DNA from 2 places in the Arthrobacter sp. TJ-270 genome. Region 2 is predicted to be linked to the other one. Evidence: riboswitches for the same ligand, from Rfam matches in the RefSeq annotation. Region 2 holds a riboswitch; the other holds the start of a gene.
The links. Region 2 has a riboswitch for glycine ahead of gcvP (aminomethyl-transferring glycine dehydrogenase). Riboswitches for the same ligand answer to the same signal wherever they lie in the genome.

Region 1: it holds a riboswitch for glycine, as region 2 does, so the genes downstream of both, gcvP (aminomethyl-transferring glycine dehydrogenase) here and gcvP (aminomethyl-transferring glycine dehydrogenase) in region 2, are expected to answer to the same signal.

Annotation. Positions count from the first base shown of each region.
Region 1 covers NZ_JBZCNB010000003.1:29,328-35,858, reverse strand. The annotation lists gene AC4D2M_RS07360 (phytoene desaturase family protein) at 1-1,143, shown strand, start outside; gene AC4D2M_RS07355 (FAD-dependent oxidoreductase) at 1,206-2,279, shown strand; glycine riboswitch at 2,359-2,460, shown strand; glycine riboswitch at 2,462-2,565, shown strand; gene gcvP (aminomethyl-transferring glycine dehydrogenase) at 2,617-5,487, shown strand; gene gcvT (glycine cleavage system aminomethyltransferase GcvT) at 5,498-6,531, shown strand, end outside.
Region 2 covers NZ_JBZCNB010000009.1:32,026-38,556, forward strand. The annotation lists gene gcvP (aminomethyl-transferring glycine dehydrogenase) at 1-2,534, opposite strand, end outside; glycine riboswitch at 2,680-2,777, opposite strand; gene AC4D2M_RS14815 (Lrp/AsnC family transcriptional regulator) at 2,861-3,862, opposite strand; gene AC4D2M_RS14820 (DUF5058 family protein) at 4,001-4,759, shown strand; gene AC4D2M_RS14825 (hypothetical protein) at 4,789-5,499, shown strand; gene AC4D2M_RS14830 (amidohydrolase) at 5,549-6,531, shown strand, end outside.

The sequences.
Region 1 (6,531 bases), on a different contig from region 2:
TTCGGGCGCACGGCTATGAGTCTCGGCAAGGACGGACAAGCCTGGCGACGACTGATGCGTCCGCTCGTGCAACATATTGACGGTGTGGTGGACACCGGGCTGAACCAATTCCTTCGTATCCCTCGCCGCCCTGTGGCTGCGGCCCGGCTGGGTCTGGGGACCCTGGAGCAGGGTTCGCCGCTGTGGAACCTGCGCTTTTCAACGGAAGAGGCGGCAGCGTTGTTCACCGGCGTTGCCGCGCACGCGGTATCTCCATTGCCGACCCTCGCTGCTGCCGGTGCCGGACTTACCCTTGGTGCGTTGGCCCACGCGGTGGGATGGCCCATTCCACTGGGAGGGTCGCAGGCACTGGCAAATGCCATGGCGGAGGACATCCGGGCGCACGGAGGAGTGATCCACACTGCTCGCCGGATCGAGTCGATCGCCGAGTTCGACGACGCCCGTGCAGTCCTGCTCGACGTTTCCCCTAGCGCTGTCGGAAGCCTTGCGGGCCATCGTCTGCCTCCGGGATACCTTTCGGCGCTGGAGGGTTTCCGGTACGGCGGCGGAGCCTGCAAGGTCGACTTCATCCTCTCAGGGCCGGTGCCCTGGGCGAACGAGGAAGTACGGACCGCGGGCACTGTCCACGCGGGTGGTACACGGGCGGAAGTAGCGGCTTCCGAAGCCGAAGTGGCGGCGGGACAGCATCCGGACAAGCCCTACGTCCTGATCTCGCAGCCTTCACTGTTCGATTCCTCCCGTGCCCCGCACGGACGGCACATCCTCTGGACGTACTGTCATGTACCCAACGGATCCACGAAAGATATGACCGAGGCCATAGTGCGGCAGATCGAGCGTTTCGCGCCCGGCTTCCGTGACGTCGTCGTACGTTCACACACAATGACGGCGGCCGATCTGGAACAGTACAACGCCAACTACGTGGGGGGAGACTTCGGCGGCGGTGCGGTCACCATCCCGCAATTGCTGGCGCGTCCCACGTTCGGGCCGAACCCGTGGCGGATGCCTGCGAAGGGTCTGTACCTGTGCTCGGCGTCCACTCCGCCGGGGCCGGGCGTTCACGGCATGGGCGGGTATCACGCTGCGAAGCTGGCGTTGAAGGATGTGTTCGGTCTGTCGGTACCGGATCTGTCTCCGGCCTCCTAGAAGGAACATCAGAACCGCGAATCGCGTTCCATCACGAGGAACGGAAGCAAGGAGATGCGCGGGTGCTGCAAGTAATAGTCATTGGTGCGGGGCAGGCCGGGCTTTCCGCGGCGTACCACCTGCAGCGGCAGGGTCTCCGACCGGAACGTGACTTCCTGGTCCTCGACGCGAACGAGGGCCCCGGTGGCGCGTGGCGGCACCGCTGGGACTCACTGACCTTCGGCGCAGCGCACAACATTCATGATCTGCCCGCCATGGAACTGGGCACACCTGACCCGACCGAGCCGTCCTCGTCCGTTGTTGCCCGCTACTACGGCTCCTACGAGCGGGAGTTCGAGCTCAGAGTTCGCCGCCCAGTCAGGGTCGAAAAGGTCACCGAGGAAACATCGGGAACGCTCACCGTCCACACTGACGCAGGAACATGGGAGACCCGCCTCCTCATCAACGCCACGGGCACGTGGGACCGCCCGTACTGGCCCTACTATCCAGGCCGGGAACAGTTCCGCGGACGGCAGCTGCATACCCAGGACTTCGTCAGCGCGGAGGAGTTCCGCGACAGGAGCGTTGTGGTGGTCGGTGCGGGAACTTCGGCCGTCCAGTTCCTTCTCCAGCTCCACGAAGCCGGCGCGAGAACCACCTGGGTGACCCGCCGCCCACCTCTCTTCACCGACCGGACGTTCGACTCCGAGTGGGGCCGCGACGTCGAGCGCAGGGTGCACGAGCACACCAAGGCCGGGCTTCCGCCGTCGAGCGTTGTGTCGGTGACCGGACTTCCGCTGACACCCCAATACAGGGCGGGCATTGACGCAGGCATCCTCCGGTCGGAGGGGCCGCTCAGGAGGATCACAGAAACCGGCCTAGAGCTCGCCGACGGCAGGACGGTCGCAGCCGACGCCATCCTGTGGGCCACCGGGTTTCGTGCCGCACTCGACCACCTGAAACCGCTGAAGCTACGGGAGCCGGGGGGCGGCATCCGGATGGACGGCGTGAAGGTCCTGAAGGATGATCGCGTGCTGCTGGTGGGCTACGGCGCATCAGCATCAACCCTCGGAGCCACCAGGGCCGGACGGGCGGCAGCGATTCAGGCAGTGAGGCAGCTCAGAATCGTGGATCAGCAGGAAGAGCTCGCGGGCTGACGCCCAACCATTTCCGGCGTGCGTTGCCGAAGAGTAAGATTGCTCACGATCACACAATTGAATAGCCATAACCAGCCAATGACCCGCAGCGGGAGAGTTCTGCCGTTGACTCACGTCCGGCAGGCGCCGTAGGAGCAAACCCTCCCCAGGAATCTCTCAGGCCCAGCACCGCAGCGGAAAGGCAACTCTGGAAAGCAGTACAACCACAGCGTGATTGTGCTCACCGACGGTGCAATGCGAGCGTCTCGTCCGCAAAATCTCTCAGGTCCAATACAGAGTGGGGAGGAACCCGATAATCGTCCGCACACCCCGAGCGGACCCGATCTACGGAGTTCCCATGACCCACCAGACGGAATCAACCTTCTCCGACCGCCACATCGGTCCGCGCTCGAATGACGCGGAGCGGATGCTCAAGGTCCTCGGATACCCAAGCCTGGACAAGCTCGTCGACGTAGCGGTGCCGGAGAGCATCCGCATTGAAGAAGGTCTCGACCTTCCGTCTGCGCTGAGCGAGTCGGAGGTTCTCGCAGAACTGCGCAGCATCGCGGCGAAGAACAAGACCGCCGTCCAGATGATCGGTCAGGGCTACTACGACACCGTTACGCCCCCGGTAATCCGCCGCAACGTCCTCGAATCTCCCGGCTGGTACACCGCCTACACGCCGTACCAGCCGGAGATCTCCCAGGGCCGGCTGGAAGCACTGCTGAACTTCCAGACGATGGTCCAGGATCTCACCGCACTGCCGATTGCCAACGCGTCCCTGCTCGACGAAGCTTCCGCCGTGGCCGAAGCGGTCCTGCTGATGCGACGCTCCGGCAAGAACAAGGGACGCACCGTCCTGGACGCCGACTGCCTGCCCCAGACCATCGCCGTCGTCACGGGCCGCGCCGAAGCGCTCGGTTTCGACATCGAGATTGCTGACCTTTCCAACGGTTTGCCCGACGGCGACATCAACGGCGTCGTCCTCCAGCAGCCCGGCACGTCCGGCGTCCTGCGCAACTCCACCGACCTCATCGCCAAAGCGCACGACGCCGGAGCGCTGGTCACGGTCGCGGCCGACCTGCTGGCGCTGACCCTGATCACCCCGCCCGGTGAGCAGGGCGCGGATATCGCCGTCGGCTCCGTCCAGCGTTTCGGTGTGCCGCTGTTCTTCGGTGGACCTCACGCCGCGTACATGGCCGTCCGCAAGGGGCTGGAGCGGATGCTTCCCGGCCGCCTGGTCGGTGTGTCAAAGGATTCAGACGGCGCTCCCGCCTACCGGCTTGCGCTGCAGACCCGTGAGCAGCACATCCGCCGTGAGAAGGCGACGTCGAATATCTGCACCGCGCAGGCGCTGCTCGCGATCGTGGCCAGCATGTACGGCGTGTACCACGGGCCGGACGGACTGAGGGCTATCGCTGAACGCGTCCACGGCAAGGCCGCGAAGCTCGCCGCGGCTCTTCCCGGAATCGTCCACGGCCAGTTCTTCGACACTCTCCTCGTGAAGGCGGACGGCGCGGCCGCGGACCTCGTCAGCAAGGCCGAAGAGTGCGGCATCAACCTGCGCCTGGTCGACGAGGATCACGTAGGCATTTCCTGCGACGAAACCACCACGGACGCTCATCTTGAGACGATCGCAGAGGTTTTTGGCGCCGGCCTTCCGGACGAAGCGGATGTTGAGACGACGATTCCCGCCGAACTGCAGCGTTCGTCGTCGTACATGACCCACCCCGTCTTCTCGCTGCACCGCTCCGAGACCCAGATGATGCGTTACCTGCGCAGCCTGTCCGACCGCGACCTGGCGTTGGACCGCACGATGATCCCGCTGGGCTCCTGCACCATGAAACTCAATGCCACCGTTGAGATGGAGCCGATCTCCTGGCCGGAGTTTGCAACCATCCACCCGTTTGCTCCTGAGCATCAGACCGAGGGGTGGCGCCAGTTGATCGGCGACCTTGAAGACCGCCTCGCTGAAATCACCGGCTATGCCAAGGTTTCGATCCAGCCCAACGCAGGGTCGCAGGGTGAACTCGCCGGGCTCCTGGCAATCCGGAACTACCACCTGTCACGCGGCGATGAGGCGCGCAAAGTGTGCCTCATCCCGTCTTCAGCGCACGGCACCAATGCCGCGTCGGCCGTGCTCGCCGGCATGAAAGTGGTGGTTGTGAAGACCGCCGAGAACGGTTACATCGACCACGACGACCTGCAGGCCAAGATCGAGGCGAACGGTGACTCGCTGTCCGCGATCATGATCACCTACCCGTCCACGCACGGCGTCTTCGAGGAAGACGTGCGCTGGGTCTGCGACCAGGTACATGCGGCCGGTGGCCAGGTCTATATCGACGGCGCCAACCTCAATGCCCTCGTTGGGCTCGCCAAGCCGGGTGAGTTCGGCGGCGACGTCTCCCACCTGAACCTTCACAAGACCTTCTGCATCCCGCACGGCGGCGGCGGGCCAGGCGTTGGCCCGGTTGCGGTGGCGCAGCACCTCGTGCCGTTCCTGCCCGGAGACGCGAATGATGTGTCGAAGAGCGACATCCATACTGGCGTCCCCATTTCCGCCTCCCGCTTCGGTTCAGCAGGTGTGCTGCCGATTTCCTGGGCGTACATCGCCCTGATGGGCAGTGAGGGCCTGACGGCGGCAACCAAGTCCGCGCTGCTGGCCGCCAATTACGTGGCCACCCGCTTGAACGAGCACTTCCCGGTGCTCTACTCGGGCGAGAACGGACTCGTCGCCCACGAGTGCATCCTGGACCTTCGCGCACTGACGGCCAAGACCGGGGTTACCGCTGAGGACGTCGCCAAGCGCCTCATCGACTACGGCTTCCACGCTCCCACCCTGAGCTTCCCGGTTGCGGGCACGCTGATGGTTGAGCCCACTGAGTCGGAGGATCTCGGGGAACTGGACCGTTTCGTGGACGCGATGATCGCCATCAAGAGCGAGATCGACCGTGTCGGCTCCGGTGAGTGGCAACTCGAGGATAGCCCGCTCCGCCAGGCTCCTCACACCGCCCAGGCACTCATCAGCGACGAGTGGTCCTTCGCCTACTCCCGCGAACTGGCGGCTTTCCCGCTGCGCACGCTGCGCCACGACAAGTATTTCCCGCCGGTTCGCCGCATCGACGGCGCGCACGGAGACCGGAATCTTGTGTGTTCGTGCCCTCCCCTTGAAGCCTTCGAGGAAAGCGCGGCATCCGTCGAGGACACCACAGCCGATGTCAACGCCTAAGGAAGCCGCCATGACAAAGCAGACAGCGCTCTATGCGGAGCACCAGGAACTCGGCGCCGCCTTCACCGACTTCGGCGGGTGGCAGATGCCCCTGAAGTACCGCAGCGAGCTGGAGGAGCACCACACCGTCCGCCGGGCGGCCGGTATTTTCGACCTATCCCACATGGGGGAGGTGATGGTCAGCGGACCGCAGGCAGCGGACTTCCTCAACTACGCGCTCGTGAGCGACCTCGCATCAACGGCGGTAGGCAAGGCGAAGTACTCCCTCATCTGCAACGAAGACGGTGGAGTGATCGATGACCTCATCATCTACCGCCTCGCCGGGGACCGTTTCCTGGTGGTTCCCAACGCCTCGAATTCCGACACCGTCGCCGCTGAACTTCAGCGGCGTGCCGGGAACTTCACTGTAAAGGTCGAGGACCAGTCCCAGGACACGGCGCTCATTGCGGTCCAGGGACCGAACGCCGAGGCGATCCTGCTGGGGATGAGCGGTGGCACGGACCGGGAGGCCATCACCTCGCTGAAGTACTACTCGGCTGTCCACGTGGACCTCGCCGGGCAGTCCGTTCTCCTGGCCCGCACGGGCTACACCGGAGAGGACGGTTTCGAACTCTTCATCGAGAACGGCCAGGCCGTGCAGCTGTGGAAGGCCGCAACCGAGGCCGGTGCAGAACACGGCCTGGCGCCGTGCGGCCTGGCCTCCAGGGATTCGCTACGCCTCGAAGCGGGTATGCCGCTCTACGGACACGAGCTTGGCCTGGACACCAATCCCTTCCAAGCCGGTCTGGGGGGTGTGGTGAGCCTGAAGAAGACCGGGGACTTCGTGGGCCGCTCGGCGCTTGAGCCGCTCAAGGGGGAGGCCCCTGCCCGGAAGCTTGTCGGCTTGCGCGGTGCGGGACGGCGATCAGCCCGCGCCGGTTACGACGTCGTCCGGGACGGACGGACCGTCGGTACCGTCACGTCCGGCCTCCCAAGCCCAACCCTCGGGTACCCGGTTGCGCTCGCGTACGTCGAGACGGAGCTGAGCGAACCCGGCACCGAACT
Region 2 (6,531 bases):
CCTGCCACAGGGAAGGACAGCGTGGGGGCATGGAACCCGAAGTCGATCAGGCGCTTGGCGACGTCCTCGGCCGTGACTCCCGTGCGCGCCGTGAGTTCGCGCAGGTCCAGAATGCATTCGTGCGCCACGAGTCCGCTTTCACCCGTGTAGAGCACGGGGAAGTACTCACCCAGCCGCGAGGCGACGTAGTTCGCCGCCACCAGGGCCGATTTGGTGGCCTCGGTCAGACCTGCACCGCCCATGAGCTTTACGTATGCCCAGGAGATCGGCAGCACTCCAGCGGAGCCGAAGCGCGACGCCGAGATCGGAACGCCGGCCGTGTTGGTACCTCCGCGGTTGGCGTCACCCGGCATGAACGGTGCCAGGTGGGCCTTTGCAGCCACGGGTCCGACGCCCGGTCCACCGCCGCCGTGCGGGATACAGAATGTCTTGTGCAGGTTCAGGTGGGAGACGTCGCCGCCGAACTTGCCCGGCTGTGCCAGCCCAACGAGGGCGTTCAGGTTGGCGCCGTCGACGTAGACCTGCCCGCCCGCGGCGTGCACGGCGTCGCAAACCTCGCGCACATCCGCGTCGTAGACGCCGTGCGTGGACGGGTAGGTGATCATGATTGCCGAGAGTGCATCCCTGTTGGTCTCGATCTTGGCGTCCAGGTCCGCGTGGTCGATGGTGCCGTCCGCAGCCGTGGCCACGACGACAACCTTCATGCCGGCCAGGACGGCGGAGGCCGCGTTGGTGCCGTGAGCGGAGGCCGGGATCAGACAGACGTTGCGCTGGGCTTCCCCGCGGGAGGAATGGTAGCCGCGGATGGCCAGCAACCCGGCGAGCTCGCCCTGGGAGCCGGCGTTGGGCTGGATGGAGACCTGGTCATAGCCGGTGATTTCGGCGAGGTCGGTTTCCAGCCCCGAAATCAGTTCACGCCAGCCTTCAGTGTGGGAGTCCGGCGCGAACGGGTGGATTGAGGCAAATTCCGGCCAGGAGATGGCTTCCATCTCGGCGGTGGCGTTGAGCTTCATGGTGCAGGAGCCCAACGGGATCATGGTGCGGTCCAGTGCCAGGTCCCGGTCGGAGAGCCTGCGGATGTAGCGCAGCAGCTGGGTCTCCGAGCGGTGCGTGTTGAACACCGGATGCTGCAGGTATTCGGAGGTGCGCAGCACCGTGCCGGGCAGTTCGAACCCCTGGGGTTCCTTCACCGGACCGGCACCGAAGGCGGCGGACACGGCGGAGAGGCTTTCCGGCGTCGTCGTTTCATCGACTGAGATGCCGACGGTGTCGGCGTCGATGAAGCGGAGGTTTATCCCGCGTGCTTCGGCCGCGGAGATGACCTTGGAGGCATCGCCCGGTGCGCGGACGGTGAGGGTGTCGAAGAAGGAACCGCTTATCAGCTCCCAGCCGGCAGCCCTGAGCGTGGTCGCCAGTGCCCGGGCGTTGTTATGGACGGTCTCCGCGATGGCCTTGAGCCCATCAGGGCCGTGGTAGACGGCGTAGAACGAGGAGACGATGGCCAGCAGGGCCTGCGCGGTGCAGATATTGGACGTGGCCTTTTCGCGGCGGATGTGCTGCTCGCGGGTCTGCAGGGCCAGGCGGTAGGCGGGGACCCCGGCGTTGTCCTTGGAAACGCCGACGATGCGTCCCGGAAGCGTACGCTCCATGCCCTCGCGCACCGCCATGTACGCGGCATGCGGCCCGCCGAAGAACAGGGGGACGCCCAGGCGCTGGCTGGAGCCGACGGCGATGTCCGCGCCCTGCTCGCCCGGAGGGGTGATCAGGGTGAGGGCCAGAAGGTCCGCGGCTACGGTCACCAGCGCGCCGCGGTCTTTCGCCTCGGCAATGACGGCGGACTGGTCCCACACGCGGCCGGAGACGCCCGGCTGCTGGAGGACGACGCCGTTGATGTCGCCGTCGGGCAGTCCTTCCGAGAGGTCAGCTACCTCGACCTCGAAACCCAGAGCTTCCGCGCGGCCCAGCACGACGGCGATGGTCTGCGGCAGGGAGTCGGCGTCGAGGACGGTCTTGCCATCACGTGCGGTCTTGTTCTTGTTCGCGCGCCGCATCAGCAGCACGGCCTCGACGACAGCGGTGGCTTCATCGAGGAGGGAGGCGTTCGCAACCGGAAGTGCGGTGAGGTCCTGAACCATCGTCTGGAAGTTCAGCAACGCCTCAAGCCGGCCCTGGGAAATTTCCGGCTGGTACGGCGTGTAGGCCGTGTACCAGGCGGGGGCTTCAAGGACGTTTCGGCGGATGACCGGAGGAGTGACCGTGTCGTAGTAGCCCTGGCCGATCATCTGGACGGCGGTTTTGTTCTTGGCGGCCAGGCTGCGCAGCGCTGTAAGCACCTCGACTTCGCTGAGGGCGCTGTCCAAGCTGAGGGGTTTGTCCTGCCGGATGGAATCGGGGACGGCGCTGTCGACGAGGCCATCGAGGCTGTCGTAGCCGACGGCCTTGAGCATGGTGTCGATGTCGGCCTTGCGGCGGGAACCGATATGGCGGTCTGCGAAGGTTGAACGGGATGAGTGGATCGTCACGAGGAACTCCATCATTCAGGTGATGCGTTTGCACCACGATGATCTGGGTTCCTCCCCGCTCTGTATTGGACCTGAGAGTTTCCGCGTTGCCTGTTGTTGCCAGGCCTCACTTGCACCGTCGGTGAGTCCGGTTACCCGGACTGCTTTCCAGAGTTGCCTCGCCGCGGCGGTACGTGGGCCTGAGAGATTCCTGGGGAGGATTTGCTCCTACGGCGCCTGCTGAACGTACCGGCAGGACTCTCCCGCCGCGGATCCAAGGCACGCATCACTTGAGGGTGACACGCTTCACACCATACCGGTTACTTGAAGGTTCACGCAAGCCGGTGCTGGTCACCGGTTCACCAGGCATCGCCCGGTACGATGACCTCGCCTGTCGCGGTGCCATCCCGGTTAAGCATCCAGCCTACCCGCTTGCGGACGTTGGCGATCACGACGCTTTCAACCAGCTCGAGGTCGGGGATGCGCTCTGCCGCAGTCTGTTCGACTGCCATGATGTCGGCGGCCGTGCGCAGCCACATCATGAACATGAAGTTCGTCGCACCGGTGGTGGAGGCGCACAGGCGTAAGGCGCCGAAGGATCCCAGTTGCGCCGCGGCGTCGTCGTGCCGGCTGGCCGGAAGGCGCGCGAACCACTGGCAGATGATGGGGTACCCGACCAGCCCGTTGGCCACCTCACAGCGAAAGGACAGGACGCCGGCGTCCAGTATTTTCTGGAGTTGCCGCCGGGCAGTCGCCGGGTGCAGGCCGACTACCTCCGCGATCTCGGCTGCGGTGGCGCGACCGTTGCGGCTCAGCTCCTGAATGATCGGACGGTACTTTGGCGGGAGCGCGCCACGGTGGGGGGCACGAACGCCGGCCGCATGTAGGAGTGTTGTCCGCTGGCCGGGGGTCAGCGTGTCGAGCCGCCAGCTGTACGCGCCATAGTGCAGCTTCGTGCAGAACGATGTCTCGTATCGAGTCAGACCGGGTACCTGGTCCAGTTGCGGGTACACGAATTCGACCAGCCAGGTCGGGGTTGGGGTGATGACTGTCAGCATCATGTCCCGGTTCCGGTAACACTCTTCGATAGTGAAGACATCCGGGATTGCGGCGATGGCGCGCACCGCATCCTCCCGTCGGGCTGGATCACACTGCACGTCGTGGAACGACAGGGACATCTGGTCCGGGCGGCCGACGGGATGTGCCGTAATCCAGGCCGCTCCGGCCGCCACCAGGCGGTCCCACCGTGCGGCAAGGGAGGTGGGATGCCTGCCCAGTGCCTCGCCGACAACTGTCCATGGCAGCCGGGGGCCGATCTGTAGTGCGTTGATGAGCCGCAGGTCCTCTTCATCGAGATCCATGCTTGCCTCCGTGATCGCTTTCTTCAGAAAAATCCTCCGGTTTGTAAATTATCAGGGATTTCGGTTCATGTGGTGCAGCTCACTTCACAATGAATAACAAGTGTTCTACCCGTCAGTGACTTACCCGGAAGGCTCCCCATGACGCCCACCCAGATCGTGGAGAATGGCAGCTCGACGAACATTCTCTCCATCGCCAACATGCCCGTGCTGTGGGCGTGTGCACTCGGCGTATTCGCCGTCATCATTCTTCAATCCATCATCTACATTCGCGCCGCACGGAAGGCGGCTCCCGCAGCGGGGATCAGCGGCGCCGAACTTAAAACGTCGTTCCGCTCCGGCGCTGTTGCAGCGATCGGACCGTCACTCGCCGTCGTGCTCGTCGCGATTGCGCTGCTGGCACTCTTCGGTACGCCGGCCGTCCTTGTGCGGATCGGACTGATCGGATCGGCCGCCTACGAGACCGGTGCCGCCAACATCGCCGCGACGACCATGGATGCCACCCTGGGCGGGGCCACATACACTCAGCAGGTCTTTGCGGTCGCGTTCTTCGCGATGAGCATCGGCGGTGCGATGTGGATGCTCACTACGCTGATTGCAACTCCCCTGCTCAAGCGGGGCGAGCATAAACTTGCGAAGGTCAACCCGCTGATCATGACGGTCGTTCCGGCCGCAGCGTTGCTTGCCGCCTTCATCTCTATCGGAATCGGTGAAATCCCCAAGAGCAGCGCCCACCTCATCACCCTCCTTACAGCGGGAGCGGTCATGGCGGTCTGCCTGTACCTGGCAAAGCGGTTGAACCGGGTCTGGCTGCGCGAGTGGGGGCTGGGCTTCGCCATCGTCGCCGGCCTCGTCGTTGCCTACACCGCCCACAGCGCCGGTCTCGGACCAGTCGCGTGACCGCCCAATTGGCCGGAAGGAACAATCCCATGAGCACAACACTGAGTCCTGAACAGGTCACAGCTGATCTCCAGGAATTCGACCGCACAACCTCCCGGTGGGGGCGGCTGACCATGATCGCCGGACTGCTCATCTCCGTGGCGGGACCGCTCTATCTGGTCCTGTTCGGGAACCTCGGCATAACGGCCACCCAGCTGTGGACCGCCCTCGCCGCCGTCCTTGGCACCTTCTTTGTCATCTGGCTTGTGGAGCCGATCACCTACTTCCCGATCCTGGGCCCTGCCGCGATGTACCAGGCATTCATGATCGGCAACATCTCAAACAAACTCCTGCCCTCGGTGCTCGTTGCGCAGACCAGCATCGGCGCCAAGCCCGGAACGGAGCGCGGCAACTTCGCCGCCATCATGGCCATCTGCGGAGCGGCGGCCGTCCACCTCCTGTCGCTGCTGGTTTTCGTAGGAATCATGGGAACCTGGCTGATCAGCGTGGTTCCGGCCGCGGTAACCGACGTCGCCCGCCTCTATGTCCTGCCGGCGGTCATGGGAGCAGTCATCGTTCAGGCCATCATCTCGATGAAGCAGCTGCGGCCGACGCTGATCGCTTTCGCTGTGGTCCTGGTGGTGCAATTCGTTCTGCTGCCGATGGTGCCGGGACTCGCGATGGTCTCCACAGCGATCTCGGTCATCGCCACGATCATCATCGCCTGGTTTGCTCGTAAGGAGACCCAACCCGTCTCCTGAACACCGTGAGCAGTCGACCGAACGTTCCGCAAGAGAGAGACCACGAGAAATGATCACGACACTGGCAACCCCCCTGCTCACTGACGAGCAGCGCGCCGAAATGCACGATCTGTACCGGCACCTGCATGCCAATCCTGAGCTGTCCATGCAGGAGCACCGGACATCCGCACTGATTCAGGCCGAACTTGAAGAAACAGGGATCGAGAACTTCCGCTGCGGTGGCACCGGTGTAGTGGGAATTCTGCGCAACGGGGACGGTCCCGTGGTCGCCTTTCGCGCGGACATCGACGGGCTGCCCATCCGGGAAGACACCGGCGTGCCCTACGCCAGCACCGCCACCGGCAAGCTCGACGACGGCACCGAAGTCCCCGTCATGCACGGGTGCGGACACGACACCCACGCGGCAACGCTGCTGACGGCAGCAAAACTCCTCGCCGGTTCCAGGGACCGCTGGGCTGGAACCATCGTGCTGATCTTCCAGCCCGGTGAGGAAACGGCGGCCGGAGCGAAAGCCATGGTTGAGGACGGACTCTGGGACAAGGCGCCGAAACCGGAAGTGGTGTACGGGCAGCACGTCATGCCCGGGCTCTCCGGCACCATCCAGTACGCCACCGGGCACACCATGACGCAGGCCGACTCCTGGAAAGTCACGCTCCACGGTCGCCAGTCCCACGGGTCTCAGCCGCAGGACGCCGTCGACCCGATTGTCCTGGGGGCGCACATCATCACGCGGATTCAGACGATCGTCTCCCGTGAGGTGGATCCACGGCGGGCGGCGGTGGTCACGGTCGGAACTTTCCATGGCGGGCTGAAGGAAAACATCATCCCCGCCAGCGCCGAGTTCACGCTCAATGTGCGTACCTTTCACGATGCCGTCCGCATGAAGGTGCTTGACGCCCTGCGGCGGATCATCACGGCGGAAGCGAACGCATCCAACGCCCCGGAGCCGACCATCGAGGAGCTCTACACCTTCCCCAAGAACTACAACGACCCCCAGGCCACCGCTCAGGTGGTGGAGGCGTTACAGCAGGA